Linked DNA regions of Thiosulfativibrio zosterae. The protein of the gene in region 1 binds, or shares a complex with, the protein of each later gene. Links are inferred from orthologs where the notes say so. Each region holds a gene or a part of one and is shown in the gene's direction. Other genes may lie near its edges. The genes, in order: trxA and trxB.

What was found.
Region 2: the proteins of trxA (region 1) and trxB are in contact, whole or in part, in a crystal structure (PDB 1F6M), measured with the Escherichia coli proteins. The link is inferred for Thiosulfativibrio zosterae from one-to-one orthologs.

The regions. Positions count from the first base shown.
Region 1 is NZ_AP021888.1:2,460,169-2,466,149, forward strand. The notes cover bases 1,250-4,106. They hold trxA (thioredoxin TrxA), read left to right. Parts: upstream 1,250-2,443; coding sequence 2,444-2,770; downstream 2,771-4,106. Other genes in these bases: THMIRH_RS11255 (tRNA(Met) cytidine acetyltransferase TmcA domain-containing protein), read left to right, coding at 1,250-1,261; purU (formyltetrahydrofolate deformylase), read right to left, coding at 1,258-2,115; rho (transcription termination factor Rho), read left to right, coding at 2,974-4,106. Also shown: more of THMIRH_RS11255, read left to right, coding at 1-1,249; more of rho, read left to right, coding at 4,107-4,236; THMIRH_RS11275 (type B 50S ribosomal protein L31), read left to right, coding at 4,365-4,613; THMIRH_RS11280 (thermonuclease family protein), read left to right, coding at 4,759-5,604; hemE (uroporphyrinogen decarboxylase), read left to right, coding at 5,668-5,981. UniProt on the Escherichia coli protein: Participates in various redox reactions through the reversible oxidation of its active center dithiol to a disulfide and catalyzes dithiol-disulfide exchange reactions.
Region 2 is NZ_AP021888.1:1,184,094-1,190,072, reverse strand. Bases 2,331-5,185 are described here. They hold trxB (thioredoxin-disulfide reductase), read left to right. Parts: upstream 2,331-3,205; coding sequence 3,206-4,165; downstream 4,166-5,185. Other genes in these bases: THMIRH_RS05345 (YqfO family protein), read right to left, coding at 4,981-5,185; THMIRH_RS05350 (FKBP-type peptidyl-prolyl cis-trans isomerase), read left to right, coding at 4,232-4,936; THMIRH_RS05360 (DNA translocase FtsK), read right to left, coding at 2,331-3,025. Also shown: outer membrane lipoprotein periplasmic chaperone LolA, read right to left, coding at 1-445; more of THMIRH_RS05360, read right to left, coding at 467-2,330; more of THMIRH_RS05345, read right to left, coding at 5,186-5,292; THMIRH_RS05340 (hypothetical protein), read left to right, coding at 5,352-5,633; THMIRH_RS05335 (methyl-accepting chemotaxis protein), read right to left, coding at 5,697-5,979.

The DNA.
Region 1 (5,981 bases):
CGCAAACCCCATCCAAACTGATCTGCTGTTAGTTGACGAAGCGGCACATTTACCACTGCCGATGTTGCAAACCCTGATACAAACCTATCACCGTTTGGTGTTGGCCAGTACCTCGCAAGGTTATGAGGGATCGGGGCGTGGCTTTGAGCTTAAACTCAGTGCCTTTTTAGACAGCGCAACGCCCGGCTGGAAACGCTTGGAATTGCACACGCCTATCCGCTGGCGAGCCGGCGACTGGCTGGAAAACACCCTTAATCAAACGCTACTCTTAACGCCCTGTAAAGCTTTCAACAGCCAAGAAAATAATGCCCCAATCGTTTATCAAACACTCAGCGTGGCAAGGCTTTTGGATAACCCGCAACAGCTGCATGAGTTATTTCAATTATTGGTATCGGCGCACTACCAAACCTCGCCAAACGATTTGATGCAACTCTTAGAAGCGCCCAATCTCACCATTTTTGCAGCCATGCAAAACGAGCACCTATTGGGTGCGCTCATTGCCATCTCAGAAGGTGACTTACCGCTACCCGACCCAAAAAAACCTAGAAGATTACAAGGTCATTTGTTTCCGCAAAAACTTTACCAACAAACGGGCAACCCAGACTGGCTAAGGTTAAAAGGATTGCGCGTAATGCGCATTGCGGTTCAAGACGCGTGGCAAAACCAACAATTAGGCAGCCACTTACTTCAACACCTAACCCCGTTTGCCAAGCAACAACAATTCGATTATGTCGCCAGTAGTTTTGGGGTGACTGCGCAGTTATTAAACTTTTGGACGCAAAACGACTTTAAAACCCTCGGATTAGGGCTTAAAAAAGACCACGCCAGCGGCACTTATTCGATTAACCTCTGTCAGCCTTTATCCCAAAGCGCCCAAGACTTGGTAAAAATCACCCAGCAAATGGTGACCCCACAATGGGTTTATTGTTTGCAAACGCATTATCAAGATTTAGAAATACCCACGCTCTTGGCGATTTTAAAAACCCTGCCTTTTAAAGCAGCGCCTTTTCCTTTAGGCTATTTGCAACAGCAACCTTATGAGAGCGTTTCTTTAGCGCTGCGAGATTGGACTTTGGGTGAGTTAGACTTTTTAAGCACTCAAGCGGATGCTCAGCTACAAACACTATTTAGCCGTAAACTGCTGCTCAATGACGCTTGGGAAAATTTGGTGACCTCACAACTGAACAGTCGTAAGCAATTAGAAGCCAAACTGCAAAACAGTTTGGCGGAATATCTAGACAAAAATAGATTAGAAAATTAAGCGTTAAACACCACGGTTTTATTGCCTAAAATCAAAACGCGGTCTTCAAGATGCGCTCTTAAACCTTTAGACAGAACATTTTTTTCAACATCTCTGCCTAAGCGTTTTAAATCTTCAACGGTTTGAGAATGACTGACACGCACCACATCCTGCTCAATGATTGGACCTGCATCGAGTTCTTCAGTCACATAATGGCAAGTCGCCCCAATCAATTTCACACCGCGCTCAAAGGCTTGATGATAAGGTTTTGCACCCACAAAGGACGGCAAGAAACTGTGATGAATGTTAATCACACGACCGGCATAATCTGCACACAAATTAGGCGGTAAAATTTGCATATAACGCGCCAAAACAATTACTTCTGCTTGATAATCGGCCACAATTTTTTCAGCCTCAGCAAAAGCTGCGGGCTTGGTATCGGGCGTGACAGGCACATAATGGAAAGGCACACCATACCATTCTGCCATAGAGCGTAAATCTTCATGGTTGGCAATCACACAGGCCACTTGTCCGGGTAAATCTTGCTCATGCCAACGGTAGAGTAAATCCGCCAAACAGTGTGATTCTTTACTGGCAAACAGAGCAATCTTTTTGGGTGACGCAGAATCGTTGACTTGCCATTGCATATTAAACTCAGTCGCTATGGCCGAAAACTGGGTTTTAAAGCCTTCTAGATCATTGCCTAAAGAACTGGCTAAAATCTCATAGCGCATGAAAAACCATTGGTTTTCAGAGTCGGTATGGTGATTGGCTTCAACAATCGAGCCGCCCAATTGGGCAATAAATCCTGACACTCTTGCCACAATACCGTTACGGTCAGGACAAGAAATGACTAAACGAAATACTCTATTCATAAAATGACACTTCTCTAGATTCAACTAAAATAAATCCTAGATATTAGCAGAAAATCTTAGTTTTGCACGAACTTAGCCAAAATTAAGCCATTTTTTTGAATAAAAATTCTTGATTTTGCAAAAAATGTTTGTAAATGCACTTTTAATAATGTAATAATTACAAAAATTTAAAGTTTTTCATGAAGTGCTTGGTGCAAATAAAAGCGTCGATTCTTGTTCCAACCACATCAAATGTCTGTTCTGACGAATTTTCAATCCGAATTTTCACTGCTTGTCTTTTGACAAGTGCGGTTAGATGCAACAAAAATAATAATAGGAGTTACTAACAATGAGTGACAACATGATTGCAACAAGTGATGCAACCTTTGAAACTGAAGTTTTAAAATCTGATATGCCCGTTCTAGTTGATTTTTGGGCAGAATGGTGTGGTCCTTGCAAAATGATTACCCCTATCCTAGATGAAGTTGCTGGTGAATATGCAGGCAAAATCAAAGTGGCTAAGTTGAACATTGATGAAAACCCATCTACACCACCAAAATACGGTGTGCGTGGCATCCCAACTTTGGTTTTATTCAAAAATGGTGAAGTCGATGCAACTCAAGTAGGTGCTTTGTCTAAATCACAATTGTGCGCATTTTTAGACGGTAACCTATAATCCGCTAAAACGCTCAATGCTAGGCTAAGCTTCTTAGCCTGGCATTGAAACCCAATTCCTTTCAAGCACCATTCAAATTTACCTTTTCAAACACTTTTAAAGTTCAAAACCAAATAAAATTTGTTTTAAAGCCTTTTAAAAACCAACCCAAATTGACCATGAAATCAATTTTCCATAGATATTAAAAAAGATAGAAACTACTTATGCATTTAAGCGATTTAAAAAAAATGTCTGTTTCCAAACTGCTCGAAATTGCCGCTGAAAAAGGCTTAGAAGACAGTTTAGCCAGACTTAAAAAACAAGAAATCATTTTTGCCATCCTCAAAGCACACGCCAAAAGCGGTGAAGATATCTATGGTGAAGGTGTTTTAGAAGTCCTACCCGATGGATTTGGATTTTTACGCTCAGAAGATGGCTCTTACCTAGCGGGACCCGATGACTTATATGTATCGCCCAGCCAGATTCGCCGTTTTGGTTTACGCAAAGGGGACTCCATTTCAGGCAAAATTCGCCCACCTAAAGAAGGTGAGCGTTATTTTGCACTGCTAAAAGTGGGCAAAATCAACTTTGAAGAACCTGAAATTGCGCGTAAGAAAATTGCGTTTGAAAACTTAACGCCATTACACGCTCAAGAGCGTTTGAAAATGGAATTGGGTAACGGCAGCACCGAAGACATTACCGCAAAAATCATCGATATTGCCTCGCCATTTGGTAAAGGGCAGCGTGGTTTGATTGTTGCACCGCCAAAATCAGGTAAGACCATGATTTTGCAGAACATCGCCCAGTCGATTGCCGAAAACCATCCGGATTGTTATTTAATTGTATTGCTGATTGATGAGCGTCCTGAAGAGGTGACTGAAATGATGCGCACCGTGAAAGGTGAAGTGATTTCTTCTACCTTTGATGAACCCGCAACTCGCCATGTTCAGGTTGCCGAAATGGTTATCGAAAAAGCCAAACGCTTGGTTGAACACAAAAAAGATGTCATCATCCTGCTTGATTCAATTACCCGTTTAGCGCGTGCTTACAACACAGTAACCCCATCATCCGGCAAAATTTTGTCTGGGGGTGTGGACGCCAATGCTTTACACCGCCCCAAACGCTTTTTTGGTGCGGCGCGTAATATCGAAGAAGGGGGTTCTTTAACGATTATCGCGACTGCGTTGATTGATACAGGTTCTAAAATGGACGAGGTCATCTTTGAAGAATTCAAAGGGACCGGTAACATGGAACTTCACCTATCGCGTAACTTGGCTGAGAAGCGTATTTTCCCTGCGATTAACATTGAGAAATCGGGCACGCGTAAAGAAGAATTGTTAACGACTGAAGACGAATTGAAAAATATTTGGATTATCCGTCGCTTCTTACAAAGTATGAACAATGAAATTGAATCGACTGAAACGCTGATTAATCAAATGAAAAACACCAAAACCAACGCTGAGTTGTTTGTGGCAATGAAGCGTTAGGCAAGCATTTAACACCACAAAAAACCGCAAGCGGCTTAAATTTCATTAACTTATTTAATTTAAGTGCTTGCATTTACTAAAATTTTAATTATAATTCTCGTTTTTGAATTATCAAATGGACCGTCATCATGCAACCAGGCATTCATCCAGAATATAACGAAGTCGTTTTCCAAGATATCTCGACTGGCGAAACTTATGTAACTCGTTCAACGATTAAACCTAAGAAAGCTGAAACCATTACGCTAGACGGTAAAGATTATCCTTTAGTCCGCGTAGAAGTTTCTAGCGCATCTCACCCTTTCTATACTGGCAAGCAATCTCTTGTCGATACTGAAGGTCGTGTTGAGAAATTCCGTCAGAAGTATGGTCGCAAGTAAGACTCGATTATTCTTTTCTAAAAGGTCGCATTGCGACCTTTTTTTTTACTTGCTCTAAGATCATCGGCAATCCAATTCCAAACCAGTTCGCTATTCTGGTCTAAGCCTTGCTTTAAGCTGTTCATCTTGATTAAAATGAGTGCTTATGAAAACATTATCGATTTTTCAGCCCCGCCTTTTAATGCTCTTAAGCCTAATCAGCCTGAGCTTTTGGACGCCCGTTGCGCAAAGCGCAGACACAGATGAATGCAAAATGCCTGAAATTGATAATTGGGCCAAGGCAACTTTTGCCACGCGTGGTGACACCTTAATTGTGCAAGGCCAACTGATTCGCTTAATTGGGGTGGTTGCGCCCGAAATCGAAAAAAAGCAAAAACTCCTGCAACCTGGTCAACCCCTCGCACAAGTTTCGCAAACTTTCTTAAACAAACTGATTGCCAATAATGAGATGGAAGTGGGTTTGGTTTACGACGAACAAAAACGCGACAATGCGGGGCGCACCCTAGCCCATGTCTTTTTTAAAGATGGTAGCAACGCCACCACCCGAATTTTAGAGGCCGGTCTAGGCATTGCCGATGCCACTCCGCCCAATACCCAGTTTATCAATTGCTACTTTGCCGCAGAACAAACCGCTCGCAATAAAGACATAGCACTCTGGGGACTCGCCAAAAAAATGCCGCAACTCCATTACCCCATCGCAGAATCCACCACGCTTTATCCCAACGACATTGGCTATCGCATTATCAAAGGCAAAGTGGTTAAGGTGGATAAAAGCAGTACCAATATGATTATCAATATGGACACCACAGGCATTCGTGTGCCCAAAAAATATTGGAAATACTTTGATTATGGTGACATTCAAGATTTAATGGATAAAACCATTGAAGTCAGAGGCTATGCCTTTCAATATCGCCGCGCCATGTTTATGAGCATTGAATCTCCAGATGACATAGATCTGCTGAGAAAAGCCCGCAAAACCAACGAAAAATAACCAGGCCTGGTCATTTTTGGTTAAAATAACGCCCTTTTAAGACATAAATTCAAAGGGTTTCCCATGGCAGACTTACAAAACGACCGCTTTCTCAAAGCACTTTTAAGAGAACCAGTTGATCGCACGCCCGTTTGGATGATGCGCCAAGCCGGTCGTTATCTGCCAGAGTATCGTGCCACACGCGCTCAAGCGGGTTCTTTCATGGACCTATGCCGCAACAAAGAGCTGGCTTGCGAAGTGACGCTACAACCGCTTGAACGCTATCCTTTAGATGCTGCCATTCTGTTTTCTGACATACTCACCATTCCAGATGCCATGGGATTAGGCTTGCGTTTTGCGCAAGGTGAAGGCCCGGTGTTTGACAAACCTTTGCGCAC
Region 2 (5,979 bases), 1.3 Mb from region 1 along the record:
GAAAGAAAGTATTTTCTTTGGGTGCCAAATTAAACCACTCCACACCTTTTATGATTCCACCATAAATAATGCGATATTTAGTTTCAATCGGCTCTTGAAATAATAGCCAACTGAGTGGTAAGTCATTTTGAATTTCAGAAACCGCTCTAACTGTTACCTGATCTAAATCTGTGTCATAGACCCATAAATTTATGCCATCAATCACAATTTTTTGAGGGTCAGGTTTGGTGTACTGCCAAACGAGTTTGCCAGGACGTTTTAATAAAATTGAGCCTTCAGATAGATTTAATTTCATTAACTCTTCTTCAGGTTGAGTCTGCTCAAAATCCGCTGAAAATGTTTTAAGCTGATTCACAAAATTTTGCAACGGGGCTATTTTGGCATCCGAGGCCACAACCGCAAAAGACAAACTCCAAAACATTAAAATCTTAATAAAATACAACAAATGACAACCTCAATAACAACATTATTCGGACTTAGGCACCAGCACTTCACGATTACCATTAGAGCGCATCGAAGAAACAATACCCGCACGCTCCATCGCCTCAACAATTCGAGCCGCGCGATTATACCCAATGCTAAAGCGGCGTTGCACAGAAGACACTGAAACACGGCGACCATCAATCACAAACTCGACCACTTCATCATACAATTTGTCTTGCTCAGCATCTTCACCCTCTTCACCAGCTCCCTCTTCACTAGAACTAGGGGCTTGAGTAATGCTGGGTAAATATTGTGGTTCACCTTGTGATTTCACAAACTCTGCCACACGATGCACTTCGTCATCCGTCATATAAGCACCATGCACCCGCTTTGGCGAACCACTGCCTGGCGGCATAAACAACATATCCCCCATACCCAACAGCTGCTCTGCACCGCCTTGATCTAAAATGGTACGAGAGTCGATTTTGGTGTTCACCATAAAGGAAATACGCGTTGGAATATTGGCTTTAATTAACCCTGTGATAACATTCACAGAAGGTCGCTGAGTTGCCAAAATGAGATGTATGCCTGCGGCACGCGCCTTTTGCGCAATACGGGCTATGAGCTGTTCAACCTCTTTACCCACTACCATTATCATATCGGCAAATTCATCAACCACGACCACGATATAAGGCAAGGCATCTAAAGTTGGAGGCTTCTGCCCAGGTTCTAAACCAAAACTGGCAACCTGCTGGTACAAGGGATCAATAATGGGCTTTCCATCTTCAATAGCGCCTTTCACTTTGGCGTTATAACCTGCAATATTTCTAACCCCCAGCTTGGCCATCAACTGATAACGACGATCCATTTCAAACACACACCAACGCAAAGCATTGGCAGCGTCACTCATGTCAGTCACCACAGGTGTTAATAAGTGCGGAATATCCTCGTAAATTGACAGCTCTAACATTTTAGGGTCAATCATAATCATGCGAACCTCTTCAGGGGTAGACTTATACAGCAGACTTAAAATCATACTGTTAATCCCCACCGATTTACCTGCCCCTGTGGTTCCCGCAACCAACAAGTGAGGCATTTTACCGATATCTGCAACAACACTTTTGCCGGCAATATCTTTACCTAAAGCAATGGTTAAGGGCGAAGGTGACTTTTGAAACTCTTCCGAAGAAATCACTTCTCTAAAACTAACCACCTCACGCTCTTCATTGGGAATTTCAATGCCGACTACCGACTTGCCGGGAATAATATCCACCACTCGCACCGACTTAACCGATAAAACACGCGCTAAATCTTTTGCCAAATTATTAATTTGACTGACTTTCACGCCAGGAGCTGGCAATACCTCAAACCGCGTAACCACAGGCCCAGGTTGCACAGATTCTACTTTTACCTTAACACCAAACTCTTCAAGACGCTGCTCTACTAAGAAGCTGAGATTTTTTAAGGTTTCTTCAGAAAAACCATCCTCATATTCTGGAATAGGGTCTAGTAATTCCACACTGGGCAACTCGCCTGACTCAATAAACGGTAGCGCATTATTGGCAGATATTTTTTGACCAATTTTTACTTCATAGTCACCAATATCTTCATCAACTTCATCTAAATCATTATCTCGCTTAGATACTTGACCGCCCAATTTAGGCTTAACACTCTGTTCTTCTGGCGTTAACTCAGGAGACACAATTTTAGGTTCTACTTTTGCAGTTTTATCCTTGACCGTTTTCTTTTCTGCCAATAAAGCCATGACTTTATTTTTTTGATTTTTCAAAACGCCTAACATTGGCTTTTGAGGCTCAGCCTTGTCATGTTCTTGAGAATCACTGGCGGTTTTAGAATGGGGTGCCTTAATTTCAACGGTTTTTTGATTAGAGGTTTGTTCCGTTTTCTTTTGTTCTATCTGAGACTGGAAACTTTCTGTCTGAACCTTTAAAAATTGAAACAGTCTGAAACTGATAGCGCCCGTTACTTCGACAATCGTTAGCCAAGAGTAGCTGGTAAATAAACTAAATGAAGTGGCTAACATAACCAGCAAAACTAAAGTTGCACCTAACAAGTCAATAGAAGCCACTAAACCTTGACTCAACTCATAGCCCATCACCCCGCCACCGGAATAAGGCAATTGAATCAAGCTATTGTTTGGGTCTAGATACAAAGCGCTCAACCCTGCACCCGACAGAATTAAGAAAAATAGGCCAACCAAGCTGAAAATAAAACGCGACACATCTAAGGCACTGCCTGCCCGCAGTTTTAAAGTTACCCAAGCGGCCATAAAGACCCCAAAAGGAATCAAAAAACCAAAAATTCCAAATAGGTAAAGAATGAATGATGACAGCCAAGCCCCAGTTTTGCCACCATAGTTGTTAACGGCTTGTTGAGCACTGGCAGAATCAAAACCTGGATCGGTTGGGTGGTAACTGAACAATACCAAAAACAAAAAAAATGCGAGGCCAATACTGCTTAAAACCAAACCGTCTTTTAGCACCCACCCCAAGTCAGGAAAACCTATTCTAAAAAAACCATTTTCGGTTTTTTCTTCTTTGACGGCAGGTGTCGTTTGTTTTTTGGCTTGCTTAAAAGTCATTGGGTTAACGGGATTCTTTATTAATTTTTAATATACTGAAATGAAAGTTAGAAAAACTGCTAAAATTTTAACATATTTATTCCACTAGACTGTCGTTTAACACCAGGTATTGGCTATAAACGCGGATTAGATAACAGATTACTCCAATCAATACATTTGAACGCTAAAGGAAAACTTAGTATGGCAACGAAGCATTGTAAACTTTTAATCTTAGGCTCAGGCCCTGCCGGCTATACAGCGGCCGTTTATGCTGCACGCGCTAACCTACAACCTGTCATGATTACCGGGATGCAGCAAGGCGGACAACTGACAACAACCACTGAAGTTGATAATTGGCCAGGAGATGTAGAAGGACTTACCGGTCCAGACCTAATGGTTCGTATGCAAAAACACGCTGAGCGTTTTGGCACAGAAATCATTTTTGATCACATTCACACCGCAGACTTACAAAACAAACCTTTTAAATTAACCGGTGATTCGGGTGAATATACTTGTGACGCACTGATTATCGCAACAGGCGCTTCTGCCAAATATTTGGGTCTACCCTCTGAAGAAGCTTTTAAAGGTAAAGGGGTTTCTGCCTGCGCAACTTGTGATGGTTTCTTTTATCGTAATCAAAAAGTTGCTGTGATTGGTGGCGGAAACACTGCTGTTGAAGAAGCGCTTTACTTATCTAATATTGCAGCAGAAGTGACCATTGTTCACCGTAGAGACAGCTTTAGTTCTGAAAAAATTCTTGCCAAACACCTTCATGAAAAAGCGGAAAATGGCAACATTAAAATCGAGTTTAACTCTACTTTAGATGAAGTTTTAGGTGACAAAATGGGCGTCACTGGGATGCGTTTAAAGCATGTGCATACGGGTGAAACTAAAGATATTGATTTGTCAGGCGTATTTATTGCCATTGGACATACCCCGAACACCCAATTGTTCGATGGCCAATTAGAAATGATTAACGGCTACATTAAAGTGCAGAGTGGCTTACAAGGAAATGCAACTCAAACCTCCATCCCTGGGGTTTTTGCGGCTGGCGATGTTATGGACCAAGTCTACAAACAAGCCATTACTTCATCTGGCGCGGGTTGTATGGCGGCTTTAGATGCTGAAAAATATCTAGACCAACTTGATGCGCAAGCATAATAATAAATAATCACTAAAGCCCCTTTATTTTGGGGCTTTTTAACACCTTAAATAAGACGAACTATTATGAAAAAAACATTACTAATTATCGCTTTATCCGCTGTCACAGGGCTTTCATATGCAGATGAAAGCATTAAACTTGAAACAACCCAACAACAAGCCAGCTACACCTTAGGAACCGACCTTGCCAAAAACTTTGAAAGTCAAGGCATTGACATTGATACAGGTGCTTTAGTGCAGGGTATGCAAGATTACCTTAACAAACAACCCATGAAACTCACCGAAGAACAAATGCAATCTTCTATCATGGCACTCAAGAAAGAAATGCTGGCTAAACAAGCTGCCGAAAAACAAAAAATAGCCGAGGCTAATGCCAAAGCCGGTGCCGAATTTATGGCTACCAACAAGAAAAAACCAGGCGTGGTGACTCTGCCTAACGGATTACAATATTTAGTCCTAGAAGAAGGGCAAGGTGAAAGCCCAGCAGAAGGTGACTATATTACGGCTAACTATAAAGGCACTTTAATTGACGGCACAGAGTTTGATAGCTCGTATAATCGCGGAACCCCCATTGAATTTCAAATGGGCGATGTTATCCAAGGCTGGGGTGAAGCATTAAAACGCATGAAACCAGGCGCTAAGTGGGAAATTTATGTTCCCCCTTCACTGGGTTATGGTGCCAAAGGTGCCGGCAACATCATTGGACCCAATGCCACTTTAATATTTACAATAGAATTTATTATGGCCAGCAAAGAGAAGCAATCAAGCTAAGTCTTTTTTGAATAAGGAAAGGCAAGTCCTTTCCTTTAATGTTTTCAAAAATCTTCTAGTTTAAGGACTTCATAGGCGGGTGTTTCATAAGGGTGGGTATGTTTAAATGCCCTTATGACATGATGCATCAAGTTTTCTTCACAAAGCATTTCAACACGATACTCTTCAACCGTTTCTACCTCATTCACCTTACCTAAAAAAGGGTTAGCCCCTGCCCTAGGCATAAACTGTCCAGACCCTTTTACTTGCCAACTGCAAAAATCATAAGTACCCACTTTACCTGCGCCAGCGGCAAATACCGCCTTTTTAACACTTTCTAAATAGGCTTCTGGCACAAAGAAAACAAATTTATACATGAGATACTCCAAATTTTTTACAATATCGCAAATTATTATGACACTCTAGGAACTTTATTATGAAATATTTACTCATCACTTACAGCACTATCTTGGCGCTAGGCATTACTTCTATGATTACCGGCATTCATTATTTTGCCAATATTGCGGGGTTTATTTCAGCCATTGGATTTATGGCTGTTTTCTTTAAAGATAGAGATGAAGAAAAAGAAATGACCGAAGAAGAAGTTAAAGCAGCCGCCAAACAGCGTCAACGCTGGTACATTGTGTTTGCAACTGGCTTATTTTTCAGTTTAATTTTCGGCAGTTTATGGAACAATCAAATGGGTGGAATGGCTTAATTCTTTAAATTAAAAAAAAGCCCGATGTATCCATCGGGCTTTTTTGTGCATATTCATTATTCTTTAGAATAAATCAATTTCACCTTCATCCATTGAGGCCGCTGTTACACGGCGCATTCTTTTCGATTCAATATCTTCTCTTTGGTCATGAATCGTTTGTCTAAAGTTTTCTAAGCGCTCTTGATGCTCTTTTAGAGAGGCAACAGGCATATCTTTACCGGCAGCAATAAACATATTGATTTCGCGAGAAAATCCACTCAAATTCTCAAGGTGATTCAGAACCTGCTCGACTAACTGTCTTACAATATCTTCAAACTGAAGTGAACGCATAGCATTTGATACACTG